2 regions of the Microbacterium sp. NPDC077644 genome follow, and region 1 is predicted to be linked to the other one. Evidence: predicted binding sites of a transcription regulator. Region 1 holds the regulator's gene; the other holds the start of a gene.

Region 1 (11,497 bases):
CCGGCAACATCACGGCGAGCTGGGGCGATCAGATGCGCTCGTACTTCCTCTACGGCCAGCAGCTCGTGAAGGACCTGCGCACCGGGCACGAGTCCGGCAATCCGGCCGCGGTGTTCGACGGCGACCTGGATGACTTCATCTCGGCCGGCATCCGCTGGCGCAAGCGCCCGGACGACGACGACTGATCCGGCGCACCCGGGTGACCGGGTGTCGCTCGCGGTCACACGTGAACCCGCGCTTAGGCTCGTAGGGCCATGATTCGGTTCGAGAACGTCACCAAGCGCTACCGCGGTACGAAGAGACCGGCCCTCGCCGGGGTCGACTTCGAAGTCGAGCGGGGCGAGTTCGTCTTCCTCGTCGGAGCATCCGGGTCGGGCAAGTCGTCCTGTCTCCGCCTGATCCTCCGCGAGGACGTCCCCACCACCGGCCGCGTCGCCGTCCTCGGCCGCGACCTGCGGTCGCTGGCCAACCGGAAGGTCCCGTACTTCCGCCGTCACATCGGCTCGGTCTTCCAGGACTTCAGGCTCCTGTCGACCAAGACCGTCTTCCAGAACGTCGCCTTCACCCTGCAGGTCACCGGCTCCTCGCGCGGATTCGTGCAGCAGGCGGTTCCCGAGGCCCTGGCTCTGGTGGGGCTGGAGGGCAAGGAGAAGCGGATGCCGCACGAGCTCTCCGGCGGCGAGCAGCAGCGCGTGGCGATCGCGCGCGCCCTGGTCAACCGTCCGCAGGTGCTCCTGGCCGACGAGCCGACGGGCAACCTGGATCCTGCGACCTCGGTCGACATCATGCAGCTGCTGGCTCGCATCAACGCCGGCGGCACCACCGTCCTCATGGCCACCCACGAGGCAGCGTTCGTCGACCAGATGCAGCGCCGCGTGATCGAGCTGCGCGACGGCGAGATGGTGCGCGACGAGACGCACGGCGGCTACGGCGACCGGTCGATGATCCCGCAGCTGGTGCCGCAGGAGGAGCGCGGAGCCGCTGCCACCGCCGCCCTCACCGCCGTCCAGGAGGTCCAGCGCGAGACCGAGTCCCTCGAGCCCCTCACCGCCGAGATGATCGCCTCCATGAAGGCGGAGCGCGACGCCGCGGCCCAGGAGGCCGCGCCTGCGGCACCCCGGACGCATCCGATCGTGCTGCCCGAGGTCGATGTCGCCGAGCTCGGCGTCGCCGACCGGCTCGGTCTGTCAGCCGCGGACGATGACGACGAAGTGGGGCCGACCTCGTGAGAGTGGGACTGATCCTGATGGAGGCCCTCGGGGGCCTTCGTCGCAACATCTCGATGGTGATCTCCGTCGTGCTCGTCACGTTCGTGTCGCTGACGTTCGTGGGAGCTGCGATCCTCATGCAGGGCCAGATCAGCACGATGCGCGACTACTGGACCGAGCGCGCCCAGGTCGCCGTCTACATGTGCTCCTCCGTGTCGGACACGCAGGAGACCTGCATCGACGGCGAGGCGACGCAGGACCAGATCGAGCAGGTGCGCGCCGAGCTGGAGGGCCCGGCGCTGAACGCGCTGATCTCCGAGGTCCGCTTCGAGACGAAGGCCGAGGCCTACGCGAAGCTCGTCGATCAGCTCGGCGACGAGCAGGCCAGCGTCCTCACCGAGGACCAGATGTTCGACAGCTTCTGGATCACGCTCAAGGACCCGAGCCAGTCGCAGGTCATCGTCGAGGCGTTCAGCGGCGTGAACGGCGTCGAGGAGGTGCTGGACCAGCTGCAGTACCTCGATCCGCTCTTCTCCGCCCTGACGGTGGCGACGTACATCGCCGTCGGCATCGCCGTGCTCATGCTGATCGCCGCGGTGCTGCTCATCGCCACGACCATCCGACTGTCGGCCTACGCCAGACGCAAGGAGATCGGGATCATGCGCCTGGTCGGCGCATCCAACCGGTTCATCCAGACGCCGTTCGTGCTCGAAGGCGTGTTCGCCGCCTTCCTCGGTTCGGCGCTGGCGAGCGCTGCCATGATCGCCGGCATGCACTTCGGCGTCGAGGGATACCTCAAGGGACGCGTGCCCTTCATCACGACCTGGGTGAGCATGCAGGACGCCCTCGTCGTCGTCCCGATCCTCATCGTGATCGGCGTCGTGCTCGCCGCTCTGTCCGCCGGGTTCGCGATCCGTCGCTGGCTGCGCACCTGACATCGTCGCTGTTGTAGGGTTGAAGGCTGGCCGTACGACAGGATGCACAGGAGAGAACCATGCCAAGGGAACGCGGGGAGAAGGTCATCGCGACCAATCGCCGTGCCCGTCACGACTACACCATCGAGAAGTCGTACGAGGCAGGGCTCGTGCTCACGGGCACCGAAGTGAAGTCGCTGCGCCAGGGGCGCGCGAATCTGTCCGACGGATACGCGTACATCAAGGGCAATGAGATCTTCCTCGATGCCGTGCACATCCCGGAGTACTCGCAGGGGCACTGGACGAATCATTCGGCCAAGCGCATCCGCAAGCTCCTGATGCACCGCGAGGAGATCCAGAAGCTCGAGCACGCCGTCTCGGCCGGCGGCTACACCCTCGTGCCGTTGAAGCTGTACTTCCTCGACGGCCGCGCGAAGGTGGAGATCGCCCTTGCGAAGGGCAAGCGCGAGTACGACAAGCGTCAGACCCTGCGGGAGCGTCAGGACACCCGCGAGGCCGAGCGCGCCATGCGTCTGCGCAACCGCATGGGGGAGTAGCTCAGCCGGCGAATCCGAACGCCCGGCCGAGGAACGCCAGTTCGCGCTCGAGGGCGTCGACGATCGTCTCCGCGCGCCGGAAGCCGTGGCCCTCGCCGGGGTACAGCACGTACTCGTGCGGGATGCCGCGCGCAGCCAGGGCGTCGCGGATGGCCTCCGATTGCGAGGGCGGGACCACCAGGTCGTCCGCGCCCTGCAGCAGCAGGACCGGCACATCGATGCGGTCGGCGTGCGTGAGCGGTGAGCGATCGATGTAGATCTGCTCGCTCTCGGGCAGCGGGCCGACGAGCCCGTCGATGTAGTGCAGTTCGAAGTCGTGCGAGTCCTGTGCCAGCATCCGCAGGTCGGTGACCCCGTACCGGCTGATGCCCGCCGCGAACACGCCGCCGCGGACGAGGGCCGAGAGCACCGTCCATCCTCCTGCCGAACCGCCGCGGATCGCGAGGCGGGCGGGATCGGCGCGTCCGGATTCGGCGAGCCCGCGCGCCGCCGCGAGCACGTCGTCGACGTCGACCACACCCCACTGCCCGTCGAGGCGCTCGCGGTAGTCGCGGCCGTAGCCGGTCGATCCGCCGTAGTTCACGTCGAGCACGCCGATGCCGCGACTCGTGTAGAACGCGATGGCGGCGGATGCCGCGCCGGCGACGTGCGCTGTCGGGCCGCCGTGCACGAAGACGATGTAGGGCGGCAGCTGGTCGTCGGGCGCGGACACCAGCGGGTTCGCGGGTGCGTAGTCGAACGCGTGCACGGGGCCGTGAGCGCCGTCGATCGTGAGCTGCGTCGCGGGCGGCATCCAGTCGGTGTCCGTCGCGCACCCGCCGCGAACGCGAGTCACCTCACCGGAATCGACGTCCACGCACCACAGGCCGGCGTTCACGGCGGATCCTCCTCCCGAGAGCAGCACGCGCGAGCCGGCGACGTCGTCGACGCTCACGTGCGCGGTGGCAGGAACATCGAGCGCGCGCGTGGTGCCGTCGCCGTCGATCACGACGACCTCGTCGGAGCCGTTCGTCCGGACCGCGACGATCCTCCCGTCCGCCAGTGGCCGATACCAGCGGTTTCCGAGCACCCACAACCCGTACCCGGTGTCGGCGTCGGCCGGCGCGATCGGCTCGGGGTCCGATGCCTGGATGCCGTCGAGGCGCAACCGGTGCAGCCCCCAGCGCCCTGACGGGTCGTCGGCGTACAGCAGGTCCGCGTCGCCGAGCCACTCGGGCTGGAGCGCCGCACGGGTGCGGATGCTCGCGAAGGAATCGTCGCCGACCGTCGCGACGCGGAGCCAGGCGTCCTGCCATGGCATCCGTCGCCCCGACCACTCGACCCAGGCGATGCGGGTGCCATCCGGCGAGAGCGCCGGATGCGCGAAGAACGCCGTCCCCTGGATGTGAACATGCACGGCCGAGCCGTCGTCCGCCGCCGATCCGTCGATCGGGATCTCCACGATCGCGCGACGGTGCGGATCCGCTGCGAGATCCTCGCGGATCGCCAGCAGGCGGCCGTTCTGCAGTCGCAACCCGCCATGGTTCGGTCCGCGGCCCTCCGCGCCGGCGGGCGTGAGGGGAGTCGGCTCCCCGCCGCGCGGCATCCGGTGCACCCGCTGGTCCCGGCCGTCGACGAAGTACAGCGTGCCGTCGGCATCCGCCGTCCATGCGCCGCCGCCGTACTCGTGCACGCGCGACCGGGCGCTCCACGGGGCAGGCAGGAGCTCCTCGCCGCTCGAACTGCGGACCGTGACGCGGCCGCCTTCGGCGGGAACCGACTCGCCCCACCAGATCTCATCTCCAACGAATCGAGCGCCGTCGATGCGCGGCGCGGATGCGGCGATGCTCGACGCGGTGAACGGCGACGGCCAGGTTCCGTACGGCTGAGGCATGACTCGAGCCTATGCGGCCCTGCCGACGTCGGCCGTCGAGAGCCGACAACGCAGAAACCGCCCTCCCGGATGCCGGGGAAGGGCGGTTTCTGCGTCGTCGAAGGATGCCGGGCGTCAGACCGCGCGGAGCACGGCCACGACCTTGCCGAGGACGACGGCGTCGTCGCCGAGGATCGGCTCGAACGAGCTGTTGCGAGGGAGCAGCCAGGTGTGGCCGTCGCGCTGACGGAAGGTCTTGACCGTCGCCTCGCCGTCGAGCATCGCCGCGACGATCTCGCCGTTCTCAGCCGTGTTCTGGGTGCGGACGACCACCCAGTCGCCGTCGCAGATCGCGGCGTCGATCATCGATTCCCCGGAGACCTTGAGCATGAACAGCTCGCCCTTGCCGACGAGCTGGCGGGGGAGCGGGAAGATCTCCTCGACCTGCTGCTCTGCCGTGATCGGGACGCCCGCCGCGATCTGTCCGACCAGCGGCACCATGGCGGCATCGCCGACGGGCGTGCTGGCGTCGGCCGGGTTCTCGCCGCTCGCGCCAGGCAGGTCGATGAGCACCTCCATGGCGCGGGTCTTGCCCGGGTCGCGGCGCAGGTACCCGCTCAGCTCGAGCTGACCGAGCTGGTGCGTGACGCTCGAGAGCGACTTGAGGCCGACCGCGTCGCCGATCTCGCGCATGCTCGGCGGATAGCCGTGCCGTGCGATCGAGGTCTGGATGACCTCGAGGATCGCCATCTGCTTGGGGCTCAGACTCTTGCGGCGACGCGTGCGCGGAGCCTCGGCGTCGGTGGCGGCGGTGTCGCTCATGGGTGCTCCTTCGTGCGCGGTTCCGGGGCTGCTCTTCGAATGTCGGTGGCCCGTGGTGGGGTGTCGTTATCGAAACCGTATCCGAGAAAAGCCGCGATTCGGAAGATCTGTTCGAGCGTGTCGCCGGTTTCCCGCACGAGGTTTCGAAGAAGTCTTGACAGATGTTCGAATTCGAAGATACATTCGGTACGTAGCTTCGCATTCATCGCTCCCGGCCGAGCGGTGAATGCGAACGCTACGCCACAGAGGCAGAGGAGAATCCCATGAGCACCATCAGCATCGCCGCCCCGGCAGTCCGCATCGTCCGTCCGTCGACGCGACTGCGACTGACCGTGCGCGGTCGCCGCGTGCTGCTGGGCCTCGCCGCACTCCCGCTCGCCGCCGGCATCGCCTTCGCGGCTCTCGGCGGCGGTGCCGCTGTCGCCTCCGGCGAGTCCGTGCCCACGGCGAGCTTCGAGACGGTCACGGTCATGCCCGGTGACACGCTGTGGTCGATCGCCGAGTCCGTGGCGCCGAACGCCGACCCGCGCTCGGTCATCCACCAGATCGAGAGCCTCAACGCGCTGGGCGCCTCCTCCCTGCAGGTCGGGCAGGAGCTCGCCATCCCGTCCGAGTACGTCGACTGACCCCACCGTTAGCATGGGGAGTGTGACTGCTTCCCTCGGTGACTTGCCCCTCCGCGACGATCTTCGCGGACTCACACCCTACGGAGCGCCGCAGGCCCCGCTGCCCGTCGCGCTGAACGTGAACGAGAACACGCACCCCGTCCCCGACGAGGTCGCCAGCGACATCCTCGACGACATCGCGGTAGCGCTGCGCGAGGTGAACCGCTACCCCGATCGGGAGTTCACGTCACTGCGCGAGGCGTTCGCGGACTATCTCGGGCACGGACTCGAGCCCGGCCAGATCTGGGCGGGCAACGGATCGAACGAGGTCCTGCAGCACATCATGCAGGCCTTCGGAGGCCCTGGCCGCACGGTCTTCGGATTCGCGCCCACCTACTCGATGTACCCCTTGATCGCGCAGGGCACCGGCGCGCAGTGGGTCGCAGGGCAGCGCGAAGCCGACTACACGATCACGGCGGAAGAGGCCGCTGCGCAGGTGGAGCAGGCGGACCCCGACATCGTCATGCTCTGCTCGCCGAACAACCCCACCGGCACACCGCTCGGCCTCGACGTCGTCGAAGCGGTCTACGAGGCTGCGCGCGGCATCGTGGTCGTCGACGAGGCCTACCAGGAGTTCGCGCCTCGGGATGCATCGTCGGCGCTCACGCTCCTCGACGGACGCCCGCGGCTGGCCGTTTCGCGGACGATGAGCAAGGCCTTCGCGTTCGCGGGCGCGCGGGTCGGCTATCTCGCCGCAGACCCGGCGTTCATCGACGCCCTGCGTCTCGTCAGGCTTCCGTACCACCTGAGCGCCCTGACCCAGGCGGCGGCCGTCGCTGCCCTCCGCAACGCGGACACCATGCTCGGCATGGTCGACGAGATCGTGGAGCAGCGCGATCGGATCACCGCCACGCTCGAGGCGCTGGGGTATCAGCCGCACGAGTCGTGGTCGAACTTCGTGCTCTTCGGCGGCGTGGCCGATCCCCGCGCGACGTTCGAGGCTCTGTACGCCCGCGGCGTTCTCGTCCGCGACGTGGGCATCCCGCACCACCTGCGCGTGACAGCGGGGACCGAGGCCGAGACGACGGCGTTCCTCGACGCTCTGGCGTCGATAGACTCGGGCACATGAGCGCCTCCCGCACCGCGTCGCGTACCCGCAGCACGTCCGAGTCGACCGTCGAGCTCGAGTTGAACCTCGACGGCACAGGGCAGAGCCGCATCGACACGTCGGTGCCGTTCTTCGACCACATGCTGACGGCGTTCGCGAAGCACTCGCTCACAGACCTCACCGTCCGTGCCTCCGGCGACACTCACATCGACGCTCACCACACGGTCGAGGACGTGTCCATCGTCCTCGGTCAGGCGATCCTCGAGGCGCTCGGCGACAAGTCAGGCATCTCGCGATACGGCGACGCGCTCGTCCCGCTCGATGAGGCGCTCGCACAGGCGGTCGTCGACATCAGCGGCCGTCCGTACCTCGTGCACACCGGCGAGCCCGACGGCTTCGAGCACCACCTCATCGGCGGCCACTTCACGGGTTCGCTCGTGCGGCACGCGTTCGAGGCGATCTCGTTCAATGCCGGGCTCACCGTGCACGTCCGCGTGCTCGGCGGTCGTGACCCGCACCACATCGCCGAGGCCGAGTTCAAGGCCTTCGCCCGCGCCTTCCGGCAGGCCAAGGCGCTCGATCCCCTCGTCGACGGCATCCCCTCCACCAAGGGCGCGCTGTGACGCGCAGCGTCGTCGTCTACGACTACGGCTCCGGCAACGTCCACTCCGCGGTCAAGGCGCTCGCGGCCGCCGGTGCGGATGCCACACTGACGGGCGACCGCACCGCGGCGCTCGAAGCGGACGGGCTGCTCGTCCCCGGCGTCGGCGCATTCGCCGCTGTTCGCGCCGCGCTGCGCGAGCAGGGCGGGGACGAGGTCATCGAGCGGCGTCTGGCAGGCGGACGGCCGGTGCTCGGCGTCTGCGTGGGCATGCAGGTGCTGTTCGCGCACGGCGTCGAACGCGGGCAGGACGTCGAAGGTCTGGGCGAGTGGCCGGGCGCGGTCACGGAGCTCAACGCTCCGGTGCTTCCCCACATGGGCTGGAACACCGTGACCCCCGACGAGGGCAGCGTGCTGTTCCGCGGCATCGAGGAGGAGCGGTTCTACTTCGTGCACTCGTACGCCGCGCAGAAGTGGGAACTCGACGTCATTCCGCCGTTTCCGCAGCCGGCGCTCACCTGGACCACGTACGGCGAGCCCTTCCTCGCGGCGGTCGAGAACGGGCCTCTGTCGGCCACCCAGTTCCACCCCGAGAAGTCCGGCGAGGCGGGCATCCGCCTGCTGCGGAACTGGGTCGAGAGCCTTCCGTGACGTCGACGTTTTGATCACGGGATCGAGGCGGACTACTCTCGGACATCGTGCCGACGATCGGCACTGCACCCACCCGAGGATGACATGAACGACTTCGCGTCCACCCCCAAGCTCACCCTTCTGCCGGCCGTCGACGTCGCCGGCGGCAAGGCGGTCCGCCTGACACAGGGCGAGGCCGGGTCCGAGACCAGCTACGGCGACCCGCTGGATGCTGCGGGGGAGTGGGTCGACCAGGGCGCGGAGTGGATCCACCTCGTCGACCTCGACGCGGCCTTCGGACGCGGCAGCAACACCGCGATCCTCCGCAAGGTCATCAAGCAGCACCGCGACGTGAACGTCGAGCTCTCCGGCGGCATCCGCGACGACGCGAGCCTCGAGGCCGCTCTCGAGAGCGGCGCTGCGCGCATCAACCTCGGCACCGCCGCTCTGGAGAACCCGGAGTGGGCTGCGGACGTCATCAGCCGCTACGGCGAGGCGGTCGCGGTCGGTCTCGACGTGCGCGGCACGACGCTCGCCGCGCGCGGCTGGACGAAGGAGGGCGGTGACCTCTGGGAGGTGCTCGCCCGCCTCGAGGACGCCGGATGCAGCCGCTACGTCGTCACCGACGTGACCAAGGACGGCACCCTGCGGGGTCCGAACATCGAGCTTCTCCGCGAGATCACCTCGCGCACGCCGAAGCCCGTCGTCGCCTCCGGCGGCATCTCGAGCCTGGACGACATCGCCGCTCTCCGCGAGCTGGTTCCCCTGGGCGTCGAGGGTGCGATCGTCGGCAAGGCCCTGTACGCGGGAGCGTTCACGCTGGCTGAGGCACTGGATGTCGCCGGCGACTGACGACGCCTGCGACCACGGGAACGCCGGCGATTCGGCGGGCGTCCCGTGGGAGGGGCGCAGTTTCGAAGCGAACCCGCACGCAGCTGACGACGGCTCGGCCGATCCGGCCCTGCTCGACGCCCTGCTCCGCTTCCGCGCGGGAGCGGGCAGTCAGACCGAGGTCGTCGATGCGCTGCGTTCGGCCCGCGTCCTCATCCCGCTGATCGCGGAGAAGGGCGAGGAAGGCACCGCCCCCAGCGGCCTCGCCGTCGACAAGACGCAGGAGCTGTCGATCGTCACGGTCGCAGCCCCGGACGGGCGCAAGGTGCAGCCGGTGTTCTCGTCGGTGCAGGCGATGCAGACCTGGGATGCATCGGCACGTCCGATCCCGGTCGAGGCTGTGCGCGCGGCGCTGGCCGCATCAGCGGAGGACACCGACCTGATCGTTCTCGACCCCACGTCGGAGACGGAGTTCGTCGTCCGTCGCCCCGCGGTCTGGGCGATCGCGCAAGGGCACGCATGGGAGCCGAGCTTCCTCTCGCCCGAGGTGTTCACGGCGCTGCAGGAGAGCGTCGCGCACGAGCTCGCCGTCATCGACGTTGCCGTGGCACCAGGCGACCCGGACGCACGCCTGCGCGGACCCGAGCTCGTCGTGATCCTCGATCTCGTCGACGGGCTCGAGCGCGAGGTGCTCGATGTCGTGCTGGCCCGCCTGGCTCAGCGCTGGGCCGCGGACGACCGCATCGCGGTGCTGGCGGACTCGCTGACGGTGAAGCTCCGCCGCGCCGGTTGACCGGACCCTAGTTGACCGGTCCGGTCCACTTCTCGCCAGGACCCTTGCCGATCGGGTCGGGGATGGCGGATGCCTCGCGGAACGCGAGCTGCAGCGAACGCAGGCCGTCGCGCAGCGAGCGGGCGTGCATGTCGCTGATCTCCGGCGCCCCGGCGGTGATGAGGCCGGCGAGGGCGCTAATGAGCTTGCGCGCCTCGTCGAGATCGAGCTGAGCGTCAGGATCGTCGGCGAGGCCGAGCTTCACCGCCGCGGCGCTCATGAGGTGCACCGCCGTGGTCGTGATCACCTCGACGGCGGGGACGTCCGCGATGTCGCGGGTGGCCGACGATGCGGCCTCCTCCTGCTGCTCCCAGCGCTCATTGCGCTCGTCGTGACCGTGATCGTGGGCCGGAATCGTCACTTCGCCTTGCCTTCTGTTAGACTTTGGCGGGCTTCGGAGCGTCATGCTCCGGATCGAAAGAGGATTCACTTCCCACCCGCGCTTGCCGTTCCAGGCTACCGGGTCTTGCGCTCCGCCGGTTCACGCCGGTAGATCGGACGATGTCCGATGGTCAGGGTGCGAAGCCGACGTCTGAATGTCGGCGGGTGGGGCAGAGATTCCTCTCTCCCGGTTCACCGCACAAGCGATGCACCGGCCGAATCCCCATCGTCTAAGGAGTTCCGCATCAGCGATCCCCGCACCAATGAGCGCATCCGCGTCCCCGAGGTCCGCCTCGTCGGCCCCGCGGGTGAGCAGATCGGCGTCGTCGCCATCCAGGTCGCGCTCCGCCTCGCGCAGGAAGCCGACCTCGATCTCGTCGAGGTCGCCCCGAACTCGAAGCCGCCCGTGGTCAAGATCATGGACTACGGCAAGTTCAAGTACGAGGCTGCCCAGAAGGCGAAGGAAGCTCGCCGCAACCAGGCGAACACGATCCTCAAGGAAGTCCGCTTCCGTCTGAAGATCGAAGCTCACGACTACACGACCAAGCTCAAGCGCGCCGAGGGCTTCCTCAAGGCCGGAGACAAGGTCAAGGCCATGATCCTGTTCCGCGGCCGCGAGCAGTCGCGCCCCGAGCAGGGCGTGCGCCTGCTGCGCAAGTTCGCCGAGGATGTCGCCGAGTTTGGCACGGTCGAGTCCAACCCGACCATCGACGGACGCAACATGGTCATGGTCATCGCCCCGGTGAAGAACAAGTCCGAGGCGAAGGCAGAGCAGAACGCCGTGCGCGCTGCGAACAAGCAGGCCGCACGGTCTGCACGCACTGAGGACGCTCCGTCCGAGCAGTGACCCACAGACTCCCGCTCCACGCGGGTCGATAACGTCGCCTGAGAAGGCGCCACACGAAGGAAGAGAAGATGCCGAAGCAGAAGACCCACTCGGGTGCCAAGAAGCGCTTCAAGATCACCGGTAGCGGCAAGCTGAAGAAGCAGCAGGCCGGCATGCGCCACAACCTCGAGCACAAGTCGAGCCGTCGCACGCGCCGCCTCAACCAGGACCAGGTTCTGTCGCCCAACGACACCAAGGTCGCCAAGAAGCTTCTCGGCCGCGGCTGAGCACGAACGCACGAATAGGAATACACGAAAATGGCAAGAGTCA
Region 2 (11,497 bases), on a different contig from region 1:
TGGGCTCATCGAGGTCGAACTGCGACAGGTCGATGCCCATCCATCCCGACATGAAGACCAGCGCACCCTCGTCGCTCGCGTACTGCAGGAAGTCCTCGTGCTTCGCGTGCGCCTTCTCGCTCGTCTCGTCGGTGATGATCGTGAGCAGCGTGTAGATCTTCGCCGAGTACCGATCGCGTCCTGCCGCCTCGAGGGCGTCGCGGATGCGCTTGACGGTGCCGGCCAGCACCGTCTTGGTCGGGGCAGCGACGAAGATCGCCTCGGCGTTGCCCGCGGCGAACGCGATCCCGCGCGGCGAGGCGCCGGCCTGGAAGATCACCGGCGTGCGCTGCGGCGACGGCTCGGAGATGTGGATGCCGGGGACCGTGAAGTGCTCGCCGCTGTGGCCGATCTCGTGCACCTTGGCCGGGTCGGTGAAAACCCCGGACTCGCGGTCGCGGACGACCGCGTCGTCCTCCCACGAGCCCTCCCAGAGCTTGTAGGTCACCTCGAGGTACTCGTCGGCGACGTCGTAACGCTGGTCGTGCTCGAGCTGGTCGTCGTGACCCATGTTGCGCGCGGCGGAGGGCAGGTACCCCGTGACGACGTTCCAGCCGACTCGTCCGTTCGTCAGGTGGTCGAGCGTCGTCATGCGGCGCGCGAAGGGATACGGATGCTCGTACGCGGTGCCGGCGGTGATGCCGAAGCCGAGGTTCTCGGTGACCGCCGCCATGGCGCTCACGAGCAGGATGGGGTCGTTCACGGGCACCTGTGCGCCGTGCCGGATGGCCGCCTCGTTGGAGGAGCCGTAGACATCGTAGGTGCCGAGGACATCCGCGATGAAGAGGCCGTCGAAGTGGCCGCGCTCGAGCAGCTGCGCGAGCTCGGTCCAGTAGCCGAGCTCCTTGTAGCGCGCGGACTGGTCCTGCGGGTGCCGCCACATGCCGGAGGACTGGTGGGCGACGCAGTTCATGTCGAAGGCGTTGAAGCGGATCTGCTTGCTCATGCGCACCATCGTCACCGAACGGCAACCGTGCTGTCACTCCGAGTCGTCACACGACGACTCATTCCGCTCCGCCGACGTGTCAGGCGAGGTCGACCGTGCCGCTGAATACTAACTGCGCGGGCCCGGAGAGCGCGACGTGCTCGCCGTCCTCCGCCGGGAACATCCGCACGCCGAGCGTGCCGCCCGGCACCTCGACGCGCCAGTTGTCCGGGGCGCGGTCCCCCGCCCAGTACCGGACCGCCAGAGCCGTGGCCGCCACGCCCGTTCCGCAGCTGAGGGTCTCACCGACCCCGCGCTCGAACACGCGCATCGAGACGTGCCCGATGCCGTCTCGGACGAGCGGCTCGCCCGGTACGACGAACTCGACGTTCGCGCCGTTCGGCAGCGCCGGATCGAGTTCGGGGATGTATTCGAGCTCGAGTCCTTCGAGCTCCTGCTCGGATGCCAGGGCGACGACGACGTGCGGATTGCCGACGTCGATGCCGAGGCCTGGGCGGGCCACATCGAGACCACGGGCCTTGGCGAGAGGATCGTCGCCCGACAGCTTCCACCGGCCGAGGTCGACCTGGTATCCGTTCGCACTGGTCGTCACGTCGCGGACGCCCGCCCGTGTGCCGATCGGCAGCGTCGAGCCCTGCTCGATCATGGCCAGTCCCGCTCGGAGGAGGTAGTGCGCGAACACCCGGACGCCGTTGCCGCACATCTCGGCGATCGACCCGTCGGCGTTGCGGTAGTCCATGAACCACTCGGCCGCCGGTTCCTCGGCCAGAGCATCCGCGCCCTCGGGAATCGCCGTCGAGCGGACGACGCGCAGCACGCCGTCGGCTCCGATGCCGAAGTGGCGGTCGCACAGAGCGGCGACCTGCTCCGGCGTGAGGTCGAGCTCCCCGTCGGGGTCGGCGATGATCACGAAATCGTTGCCCGTGCCGTGACCCTTGGTGAATGCGACCATGGATCCAGTCTATTCAGCGCGGAGCACGCGATATCGCCCGCACAGGAATGCACGGTTGCGAGCGACGTCGACGAGTTCGAGGTCGAGGGAGCGCGGCAGCACCGGAGCACCGCTGCCGAGTGTGACGGGCGCGTACTGCAGCCAGACCTCGTCGAGCAGCCCCGCGTCGGCGAACTGCCCGGCCAGGTCTCCCCCGCCGACGATCCAGATGTCCTTGTCGCCCGCCGCCGCGGTCATGGCCGCGTGGACAGCGCGCACGTCGTCGTGCGTCAGCCGGACGTCACCGCTCTCCGGCAGGGCCAGGTCTCGATGCGTGAACACCCAGGTGGGCTGCTCGTAGCTCCACGCACCGTTCTCGTGCCGCATGACCCACTCGTACGTGGAAGCGCCCATGGCGAGGGCGCCGATGTTCCGGATGAACTCCGGGTACGCCATCGGTCCGTTCTCGTCGAAGTCCTGCTTCAGCAGCCAGTCCAGCGAATGGTCAGCGGTGGCGATGAATCCGTCCAGGCTCGTCGCCGTGAAGAAGTGGGTCGTCATCCCGCCAGGATGTCACGGGGGTCGGACATCGACGAGAGCCACTCGATACCGGGGTATCGCTTGAACCACGACACCTGCCGCCGGGCGTACCGGCGAGTGAGCGCCTGCGTCTCGGCGATGGCCTCGGTTTCGGTCTTCTCCCCCGCCAGCTGCGCGAGCGCCTGCGCGTAGCCGATCGCGCGCGGTGCTGTGGTGCCGCGTTCGATCCCGTCCGCGCGCAGACGCGCGGCCTCGTCGAGCATGCCCTGCTCCCACATGCGCTTCACTCGGGCATCGAGCCTGGCGACGAGTTCCGCGCGGTCCGCACTCACGCCGAGGATCCGCGTCCGCGGGTGCCACAGCAGGGGTTCGTCGGGGAGCGCCGCACCGTGGGTCTGCGCGCCCTGCTCGATCACCTCGAGGGCGCGCACGATGCGTCGGCCGTTCTTCGGATCGACGCGGGCCGCGGTGACGGCATCCGCCTGCTGGAGCCGGGCGAAGAGGGCACCGGCGCCCTGCTCGTCGAGTTCGCGTTCGAGCCGCTCGCGCACTTCGGGGTCGCGGGGCGGGAAGCGGAAGTCGAAGATCACGCTCGAGACGTACAGACCGGACCCGCCCACGAGGACGGCGTCGCCGCCGCGTGCGTGGATGCCCGCGATCGCCGCCCGTGCGAGCGGTTGGTACCAGGCCACGGCGGCGTCCTGGGTGACCTCGCGGACGTCGAACAGGTGGTGCGGGATGCCGCGGCGCTCGTCGACGGAGAGCTTGGCCGTCCCGATGTCCATACCGCGGTAGAGCTGCATGGCGTCGGCGTTGACGATCTCGGCGGGGTTGCCGGTCTCGCGCAGCGCCTCGGCGAGGCGGAGTGCGAGGTCGCTCTTGCCCGTTCCCGTGGCGCCGACGATCGCCCAGACGCGCGAACCGGTGTCGCTCACCTCGGTCGGGGGCCGGCTCACACGCCCACGCGGAGCGTGGGAAGGCCCAGTGAGACGGCGCGCGGAGCGCCGGATGCGCCCGAGGGGGCGGGGATGCCGCAGGACTCCGCCTGTGCGCGATCCCAGGCATCGCCACCGCGCGTGCGCCGGATGCGCAGCGGCGCGCCCGTCGGGTCGTCCGCCAGGAGGTGGAACGGCGCACCGTGGGTGATCGTCACGGTCACCGCATCACCGGGGCGCGGCAGGTCGGAGCCGGGAGTCACCTCGAAGTGCACGAGCCGGTTGTCCTGCGCACGGCCGGTGAGGCGGTGCGTCTCGGCGTCCTTCTTGCCCTCGCCGACCGAGACGAGAACCTCGACCTCGCGGCCGACCTGCTTCTGGTTCTCCTCGAGCGAGATGCGCTCCTGCAGGGCGATCAGTCGGTCGTAGCGCTCCTGCACGACGGCCTTGGGAACCTGATCCTCCATCGTCGCGGCGGGTGTCCCCTCGCGGATCGAGTACTGGAACGTGAAGGCGTTCGCGAATCGCGCCTGCTCGACGACGCGCATGGTGTCCTCGAAGTCCTCGTCGGTCTCGCCGGGGAACCCGACGATGATGTCGGTGGAGATCGCCGCGTGCGGAATGCGCTCGCGCACACGGTCGAGGATGCCCAGGAACTTCTCGCTCCGATAGGAGCGGCGCATCGCCTTGAGGATGCGGTCGCTGCCCGACTGCAGGGGCATGTGCAGCTGGGGCATGGCATTGGGCGTCTCCGCCATCGCGTCGATGACGTCGTCGGTGAACGCGGCGGGGTGCGGACTGGTGAAGCGCACGCGCTCGAGTCCGTCGATCTGACCGGCGGCGCGCAGCAGCTTGCCGAAGGCCTGCCGATCGCCGAACTCCACGCCGTAGGAGTTGACGTTCTGGCCGAGCAGGGTGACCTCGATCGCGCCGTCCTCGACGAGGAGGCGGATCTCGTTCAGGATGTCGCCTGGCCGACGGTCCTTCTCCTTGCCCCGCAGGCTCGGGACGATGCAGAACGTGCAGGTGTTGTTGCAGCCGACCGAGATCGACACCCAACCGCTGTGCGCCGAGTCGCGCTTGGTGGGGAGGGTCGAGGGGAAGACCTCGAGCGACTCGAGGATCTCGAGCTCGGCGTCGCCGTTGTGCTTGGCGCGCTCGAGCAGGCCGGGAAGCGAACCCATGTTGTGCGTGCCGAAGACGACATCGACCCACGGTGCCTTGTCGAGCACGGCATCCTTGTCCATCTGGGCGAGGCAGCCGCCGACCGCGATCTGCATGCCCTCCTTGCGGCGCTTGACCGAAGCGAGGTGGCCGAGTGTGCCGTAGAGCTTGCCGGCGGCGTTGTCGCGCACGGCGCACGTGTTGATGATGACGACGTCGGCCTCGGTACCCGCCTCGGCGCGCAGATATCCGGCGCTCTCCAAGGATCCGGAGAGTCGTTCGGAGTCGTGCACGTTCATCTGACACCCGAAGGTGCGCACCTCGTACGTGCGCTGGCGGCCGTCGGCATCGACGGCCGCAGAGGACGCCGAGATGATCGTCGGTTCGCTGCGAGGAATAGTCATGGTGCTCCCCATTCTACGAGCGCGAGCCCGACGCCGGACTCGAGGTCATTCCGAGTCGACGAACCTCACGCCCGTCCTCGGCGCCCCGAGCGATGCCTCGCCCAACGCCGTGCGGGCGGCGTTGGCGGCGACCGATCCGCCGTAGCCTCGGCGTGCGAGCTGACCCATCAGTCTGCGCAGCGCCGTGTCGAAGTCGAGCCTCGACAACGACCGCGCCTTGGTCCTGGCGAACTCGAGAGCCCGTTCGGCGTCGTCATCGGGAAGGTCGCCGAGGGCGGTGTCGATGACGTCCCGCGGGATCCCGCGCTGGGCGAGCGCGCGCGACAGCGCGACACGGCCCTGCCCCTTGCGCTCGACCCCGGAGATCACCAGATGCTCGGCGAGCAGGGAGTCGTCGAGGTAGCCGCGTTCGCAGAACCGGTCGATCACGTCGTCGATACGGGACTGATCGAGGTCGTGGCCCCGGAGCACCTGACGCGCCTCTGAGACCGAGAGCGACCTCGCGCGCAGTTTGCGCACCAGGGCCTCCTCGGCCCGCTGTGCGACGTCGTCGGCATCGGGTTCGCCGCGCTCGACCGTGCGATCCGGACGAGGACCCTGCGCAGCCATCCTCTCGCTCGTGACCGGTGGGCCGTCGACCTCCCCGGGCTGCAGATCGGATGCTCGTGCGACTCGTCCGCCGAAGAGCGGGATGACGGGGGCGAGGCGGTCCTCGCCCCCGTCATCGTGCGTGTGCGGCATCAGGCCGGGCGGCGCTGAGCCAGCTCGTCTGCACCGGCCGGTGCCGCTGCCGCGTCGGCCGCCGGTCCTCCGATTCCGAGCTTCTGCTTGATCTGCGTCTCGATCGTCAGCGCGATGTCGGGGTTCGCGATCAGGAAGTTGCGGGCGTTCTCCTTGCCCTGGCCGAGCTGGTCGCCGTCGTAGGTGTACCAGGAGCCCGATTTCTTCACGATGCCGTGCTCGACGCCGAAGTCGATCAGGCTGCCTTCGCGCGAGATGCCGACGCCGTAGAGGATGTCGAACTCGGCCTGCTTGAACGGCGGCGCCATCTTGTTCTTGACGACCTTGACACGTGTGCGGTTTCCGACCGCCTCGGTGCCGTCCTTGAGCGTCTCGATCCGACGGATGTCCATGCGGACCGACGCGTAGAACTTCAGCGCCTTGCCGCCGGCGGTCGTCTCGGGAGATCCGAAGAACACGCCGATCTTCTCGCGCAACTGGTTGATGAAGATCATGGTCGTGTTGGTCTGGTTCAGGCCACCGGTCAGCTTGCGCAGTGCCTGCGACATGAGGCGGGCCTGCAGGCCGACGTGCGAGTCGCCCATCTCGCCCTCGATCTCGGCGCGCGGCACGAGAGCTGCGACGGAGTCGACGACGATGAGGTCGATCGCCCCGGAGCGCACGAGCATGTCGGCGATCTCGAGAGCCTGCTCACCGGTGTCGGGCTGCGACACCAGCAGGGCGTCGATGTCGACGCCGAGCTTCTTGGCGTACTCGGGGTCGAGCGCGTGCTCGGCGTCGATGAACGCCGCGATGCCGCCGGCTCGCTGCGCGTTGGCGATGGCGTGCAGGGTCAGGGTCGTCTTACCCGACGACTCCGGCCCGTAGATCTCGACGATGCGTCCACGCGGGAGGCCGCCCACGCCGAGGGCGACGTCGAGGGCGATGGAGCCCGTCGGGACGACGGCGACCGGTGCGCGCTCATCGCTGCCCAGTCGCATGACCGAGCCCTTTCCGAACTGACGGTCGATCTGGGCGAGAGCCGATTCCAGGGACTTCTCGCGGTCTGCGGTTGATGGCATGACGTGCTCCTCATGTGTTCGCGTGGTGCCGCCTGTAGGCTGTCGCGGCCGCCCCGGCTGGGGTGGACTCTCCGACAAGGCGTATGGCTCCTGGGCCTGTGAACACCGTAGGAGGGGCATCCGACATTGCATCGGATTCACCACGAACGGTGGACGACAGTGCTTCGTAACCACTTGTGCAGAACGATACGCGCACTTCGAACACATCTTCGACGACACGCCGGGCCCGTCAGAGCGAACCCTCGCTGCGAAGGCTCAGCGCCGGCGCGGTTCCAGTCGGCCGACGCCGTAGCGGCGCTCAGGCGGAACATCCATCTCGGCGCACAGCGCGGCCCAGATCTCCCGCGGCGGCACGCCGCTCTCCAGCGCCTCTGCGGCCGTGCGGTTCCCGATCGCTCCGAGTACGAGATCGCTCATGATCGCGACCGAGCGTCCACCGAACTCATCTTCGACCGCGCGATGGAACTCGCTGCGTCGCATCCGTCGTCCTGATTCGCCTCGGGGTCAGTGGAGGGACAGCTCGGGCTCGACCGACGCCACCAGGTCGTCGGGAACCACATCGGGGAACACCTGGATGCCCTCGAGCACGGAGATCCGGTCTCCGACCTCGCGCATGATCCGCGAGATGGGGACGTCGAGCGCCTCGGCGACCGATGCGAGGATCTCGCTGGACGCCTCCTTCTGGCCGCGTTCGACCTCGCTCAGATATCCGAGCGCCACCGACGCCTTGCTCGCGACCTGCCGGAGCGTGCGCCCCTTCTGCAGGCGGAAGTCCCTCAGCACATCGCCGATTTCCTGTCGAACAAGAATCATCGGAACCTCCTCTCCATTCCCCAGATCGGAGTCGCCTCCGAACGGATCGCCAGTCTAACCCGACTCTCTGTTGAAAACGCTACCGTTTCACGCTGTGGTTTCGTTGAGAACGACACATCTGGGACAACGCGGGTCCCACGGGGGCTATTCCCCGAGTGCTGTCAGCACCGCGGCGACCGCAGCCTGCACGGATGCGGCGCGCACTGCGGCGCGGTCTCCGTCGAATCGGAAGCCGTACGCACGCGCGCCGTCCGGTGTCGCGACGCCGATGTGCACCGTGCCGACGGGCTGCCCGTCCGGCGAGTCGGGCCCGGCGATACCGGTCGTGGCGATTCCGACGTCTGCGCGGCGGCCGTCGACCTGCACGGCCTCGCGGACACCTGTCGCCATCTGGATCGCGACCTCGGGATGCACCGGTCCGTGTTCTGCGAGCAGTGCGGCATCCACACCGAGCAGCGACGCCTTGACCGGCGTCGCGTAGGCCACCACTCCCCCGAGAAGCGTCGCAGAGGCGCCGGGGACCGTGACGATCTCGGCGCTGAGCGCTCCCCCGGTGAGCGATTCTGCGACGCCGATGGTCCAGCCGCGAGCCGTGAGTGCGGCGACGAGCCGAGCCGTGTCGCTCATGCCCGGCCGGCGCGTGAGCCGCGCACCTGCGAGACGACGTAGTCGATGCCGCTGGCGACAGTCAGCACGAGCGTCGCGTACATGAGGACGATGCCGACACCGGTCCACCAGTCCATACCGATCAGCTGATGGAGCGGAAGCAGCCACCAGCTCAGCGCCACGCCCTGGAACGCCGTCTTGAGCTTGCCCATCCAGGCGGCCGCGACGATGTGATCGTTCGCGACCACGAAGCGGTGGATCGTGATGCCCCACTCGCGGATCAGGATGAGGATGACGACCCACCAGGGCCATTCGCCGAGGATGGCGAGCCCGACGAAACCGGCGCCGGTGAGCAGCTTGTCGGCGATCGGGTCCCAGAGCTTGCCGAAGTCGCTGACGATGTCGTACTTGCGTGCCAGGTACCCGTCGACCCAGTCCGTGGAGATCGCGAGCACGAAGAGTCCGCCGGCGACCCAGCGGATCACCATGTCAGCGTGGCCGTAGACGCCGCCGAGCAGCAGCAGCACGAAGAATACGACCGCGAGCGGGATACGGGCGATCGTGATCGCGTTCGGCAGCTGCCGGGGAATCGTCATCAGTCGCGGCCCGTCAGGCCCCAGGCGTCTTCGTCGCCCTGATCCTCGTCGACGACCGGCAGTCCCTCGAACTGCGATTCGATCGGATCGCGACCGTAGTCGACGGACTCGGCGGCGGGAGTCGCGGGCGCCGCCGCGGGCGCGGGCGGCGCATCCTCGCCGCGCAGCTTGGCCATCACGGCGGGCAGCTGCTCGGCGGTGACGAGCACGTCGCGGGCCTTGGACCCCTCGGACGGACCGACGATCTCACGCGACTCGAGCAAATCCATCAATCGACCCGCCTTCGCGAAGCCGACCCGCAGCTTGCGCTGCAGCATGGAGGTCGATCCGAACTGCGACGACACCACGAGCTCGGCGGCGGCGAGAAGCACCTCGAGGTCGTCGCCGATGTCCTCGTCGACCTCCTTCTTCTTGGCCGGGTCCATGGCCTCCTGCACATCGGCGCGGTACTCCGGCCGAGCCTGTGCGGTGACGTGCTTGACGACGGCGTCGATCTCGGTCTCCTCGACCCACGCGCCCTGCAGACGGAACGGCTTCGACGATCCCATGGGCGAGAACAGAGCGTCACCCTGACCGATGAGCTTGTCGGCACCGGGAGCATCCAGGATCACGCGGCTGTCAGTGACGCTCGTCACCGCGAACGCGAGCCGTGAGGGGACGTTCGCCTTGATGAGGCCGGTCACGACGTCCACGCTCGGGCGCTGCGTCGCCAGCACGAGGTGGATGCCGGAGGCCCGGGCGAGCTGCGTGATACGGACGATCGAGTCCTCGACGTCGCGCGGGGCGACCATCATGAGGTCGGCGAGCTCGTCGACGACGACGAGCAGGTACGGGTACGGCTTGAGCACCCGCTCGCTGCCGGCCGGCACCTCGACCTCGCCGGCGCGGACGGCCTTGTTGAAGTCGTCGATGTGACGGAATCCGAACGACGCGAGGTCGTCGTACCGCATGTCCATCTCCTTCACCACCCACTGCAGCGCCTCAGCGGCCTTCTTCGGGTTGGTGATGATGGGCGTGATCAGGTGGGGAACACCGGCGTAACTGGTGAGTTCGACGCGCTTGGGGTCGATGAGCACCATGCGCACATCGGCCGGCCGTGCCCGCATCAGCAGGCTCGTGATCATCGAGTTCACGAAGCTCGACTTACCGGATCCGGTGGAGCCGGCCACGAGCAAGTGGGGCATCTTGGCGAGGTTCGCGACGACGATGTTGCCGCCGACGTCCTTGCCGACGCCGATCGTCATCGGGTGCGTGCTCTTCTGCGCGGCGGGCGAGCGCAGCACATCGCCGAGCGCGACCATCTCCTTGTCGGCGTTCGGGATCTCGATGCCGATGGCGCTCTTGCCGGGGATCGGCGAGAGGATGCGGACGTCGTTGGACGCCACGGCGTAGGCGAAGTTGTTCGACAGCTGCGTGATCTTCTCGACCTTGACGCCGTGCCCGACCTCGACCTCGTACTGCGTCACCGTCGGTCCGCGGGAGAAGCCCGTCACCTTGGCGTCGACCTTGAACTGCTCCAGCACGCTGGTGAGCTGCTGGATCACCTTGTCTGTGGCATCCGAGCGCACCACCGGCGGCGGGCCCTCGCGGAGCACGCCTGGGGAGGGCAGCACGTAGGGCGCGCTCGGCGCCTGCAGCCCCCGCTCCCCCGGCCCGTCGGTGCCGAAGCCGGAGAGCCCGGGCAATTCGGGCTGCTCACCGGTGTCGCCCGAGTCGTCGAGCAGAGCCGTGCCGCTCTGACCCGAGAGTCCCTGCATGACGCCGGCGACATCGCTGAGCACCTCGGTGGCGGCATCCGACGGGTCGTCGAGGATGACGGCCTGGTCGTACGCCGTGTTCGCGTGGGCGTCATCTGCTCCCGAGAGCAGCTCCGTGAGGTCCTGTGAGCCGATCCCCTCGTCCGGATCCTCTTCGCGGCCGCTCTTGTTGCGGCGCCACCACGGCAGCGAGTCCTCTTCGGCGATCTCGACGAGGTCGCCGGACGACCCGTCGGAATCCTTCTCGACCCGCTCGGGGCGCTCTGCGCCGAACATCCAGGCATACAGGTCTCCGAGACGCGGGCCGATCTTGTTCGGCGGCGTCTTGGTGATGATGAGGATGCTCAGCAGAGCGAGCAGGCTCAGCACGATGTAGGCGACGATGTCGGTCAGGTACGACAGCGGCTCGCCCAGCATCCATCCGAACAGACCGCCGGCTGCGCTCAGGGCGGGCATGCCCTGCCGCGGCTCGGGCTGACCGCCCGCGACGTGGCAGATGCCGGCGATCGAGATCACGAACAGTCCGAATCCGATGCCGATGCGGCCGTTGTCGTGGACGGATGACGGATGCCGGAACAGCCAGCCGGCGAGGATCAGCAGCATGACGGGCATGAGGAACGCGGTGCGCCCGATCAGCCCGCCGACCGTGTAGGCGCTGATGTTCTGCGCGACCTCGTTGCCGATGAAGAACCACTCGTCGACGGCGCCGAGACACGCGAGGATCACGAGGAGGAACGGGAAGCCGTCGCGCCGCTGATCCTTTTCGAGGACCTCGGGGCCGAACGCGCGGAACAGCCCGCCGACGCCGTGGGCGAGCCCGACCCACGCGCGGACGAGGATCGAGGGCTTGTCGTCCTCGTCGATGTACTTCTTCGGTGCCGCGGGGATCTTCTTCGTCGGGGCCGTCTGCGCCTTGGCGCGCGAGGTCGTCTTCTCGGACGCGCGCGAGGTCTTCGTGGTGCTC

Evidence for each region. Region 1 encodes LexA, which represses DNA repair genes until DNA is damaged. Its sites were predicted from a motif close to TCGAACANNTGTTCGA; they were not measured.
Region 2: recA (recombinase RecA) is a predicted target of LexA. The motif match lies at 6,959-6,974, and genes of this name have one in related genera.

What each region holds. Positions count from the first base shown of each region.
Region 1 covers NZ_JBFBME010000003.1:28,390-39,886, reverse strand. Annotated here, with positions in the region: gene prfB (peptide chain release factor 2) at 1-185, shown strand, start outside; gene ftsE (cell division ATP-binding protein FtsE) at 255-1,229, shown strand; gene ftsX (permease-like cell division protein FtsX) at 1,226-2,143, shown strand; gene smpB (SsrA-binding protein SmpB) at 2,203-2,679, shown strand; gene AB0269_RS12170 (prolyl oligopeptidase family serine peptidase) at 2,681-4,552, opposite strand; gene lexA (transcriptional repressor LexA) at 4,667-5,353, opposite strand; gene AB0269_RS12160 (LysM peptidoglycan-binding domain-containing protein) at 5,617-5,979, shown strand; gene AB0269_RS12155 (histidinol-phosphate transaminase) at 6,002-7,087, shown strand; gene hisB (imidazoleglycerol-phosphate dehydratase HisB) at 7,084-7,689, shown strand; gene hisH (imidazole glycerol phosphate synthase subunit HisH) at 7,686-8,318, shown strand; gene priA (bifunctional 1-(5-phosphoribosyl)-5-((5-phosphoribosylamino)methylideneamino)imidazole-4-carboxamide isomerase/phosphoribosylanthranilate isomerase PriA) at 8,403-9,149, shown strand; gene AB0269_RS12135 (SseB family protein) at 9,133-9,921, shown strand; gene AB0269_RS12130 (DUF1844 domain-containing protein) at 9,929-10,321, opposite strand; gene infC (translation initiation factor IF-3) at 10,469-11,188, shown strand; gene rpmI (50S ribosomal protein L35) at 11,257-11,454, shown strand; gene rplT (50S ribosomal protein L20) at 11,485-11,497, shown strand, end outside.
Region 2 covers NZ_JBFBME010000001.1:766,110-777,606, reverse strand. Annotated here, with positions in the region: gene AB0269_RS03710 (LLM class flavin-dependent oxidoreductase) at 1-985, opposite strand, end outside; gene dapF (diaminopimelate epimerase) at 1,065-1,937, opposite strand; gene AB0269_RS03700 (dihydrofolate reductase family protein) at 1,947-2,477, opposite strand; gene miaA (tRNA (adenosine(37)-N6)-dimethylallyltransferase MiaA) at 2,474-3,412, opposite strand; gene miaB (tRNA (N6-isopentenyl adenosine(37)-C2)-methylthiotransferase MiaB) at 3,409-4,959, opposite strand; gene AB0269_RS03685 (regulatory protein RecX) at 5,005-5,700, opposite strand; gene recA (recombinase RecA) at 5,700-6,761, opposite strand; gene AB0269_RS03675 (DUF3046 domain-containing protein) at 7,017-7,241, opposite strand; gene AB0269_RS03670 (helix-turn-helix transcriptional regulator) at 7,266-7,574, opposite strand; gene AB0269_RS03665 (CinA family protein) at 7,719-8,201, opposite strand; gene pgsA (CDP-diacylglycerol--glycerol-3-phosphate 3-phosphatidyltransferase) at 8,198-8,776, opposite strand; gene AB0269_RS03655 (DNA translocase FtsK 4TM domain-containing protein) at 8,776-11,497, opposite strand, start outside.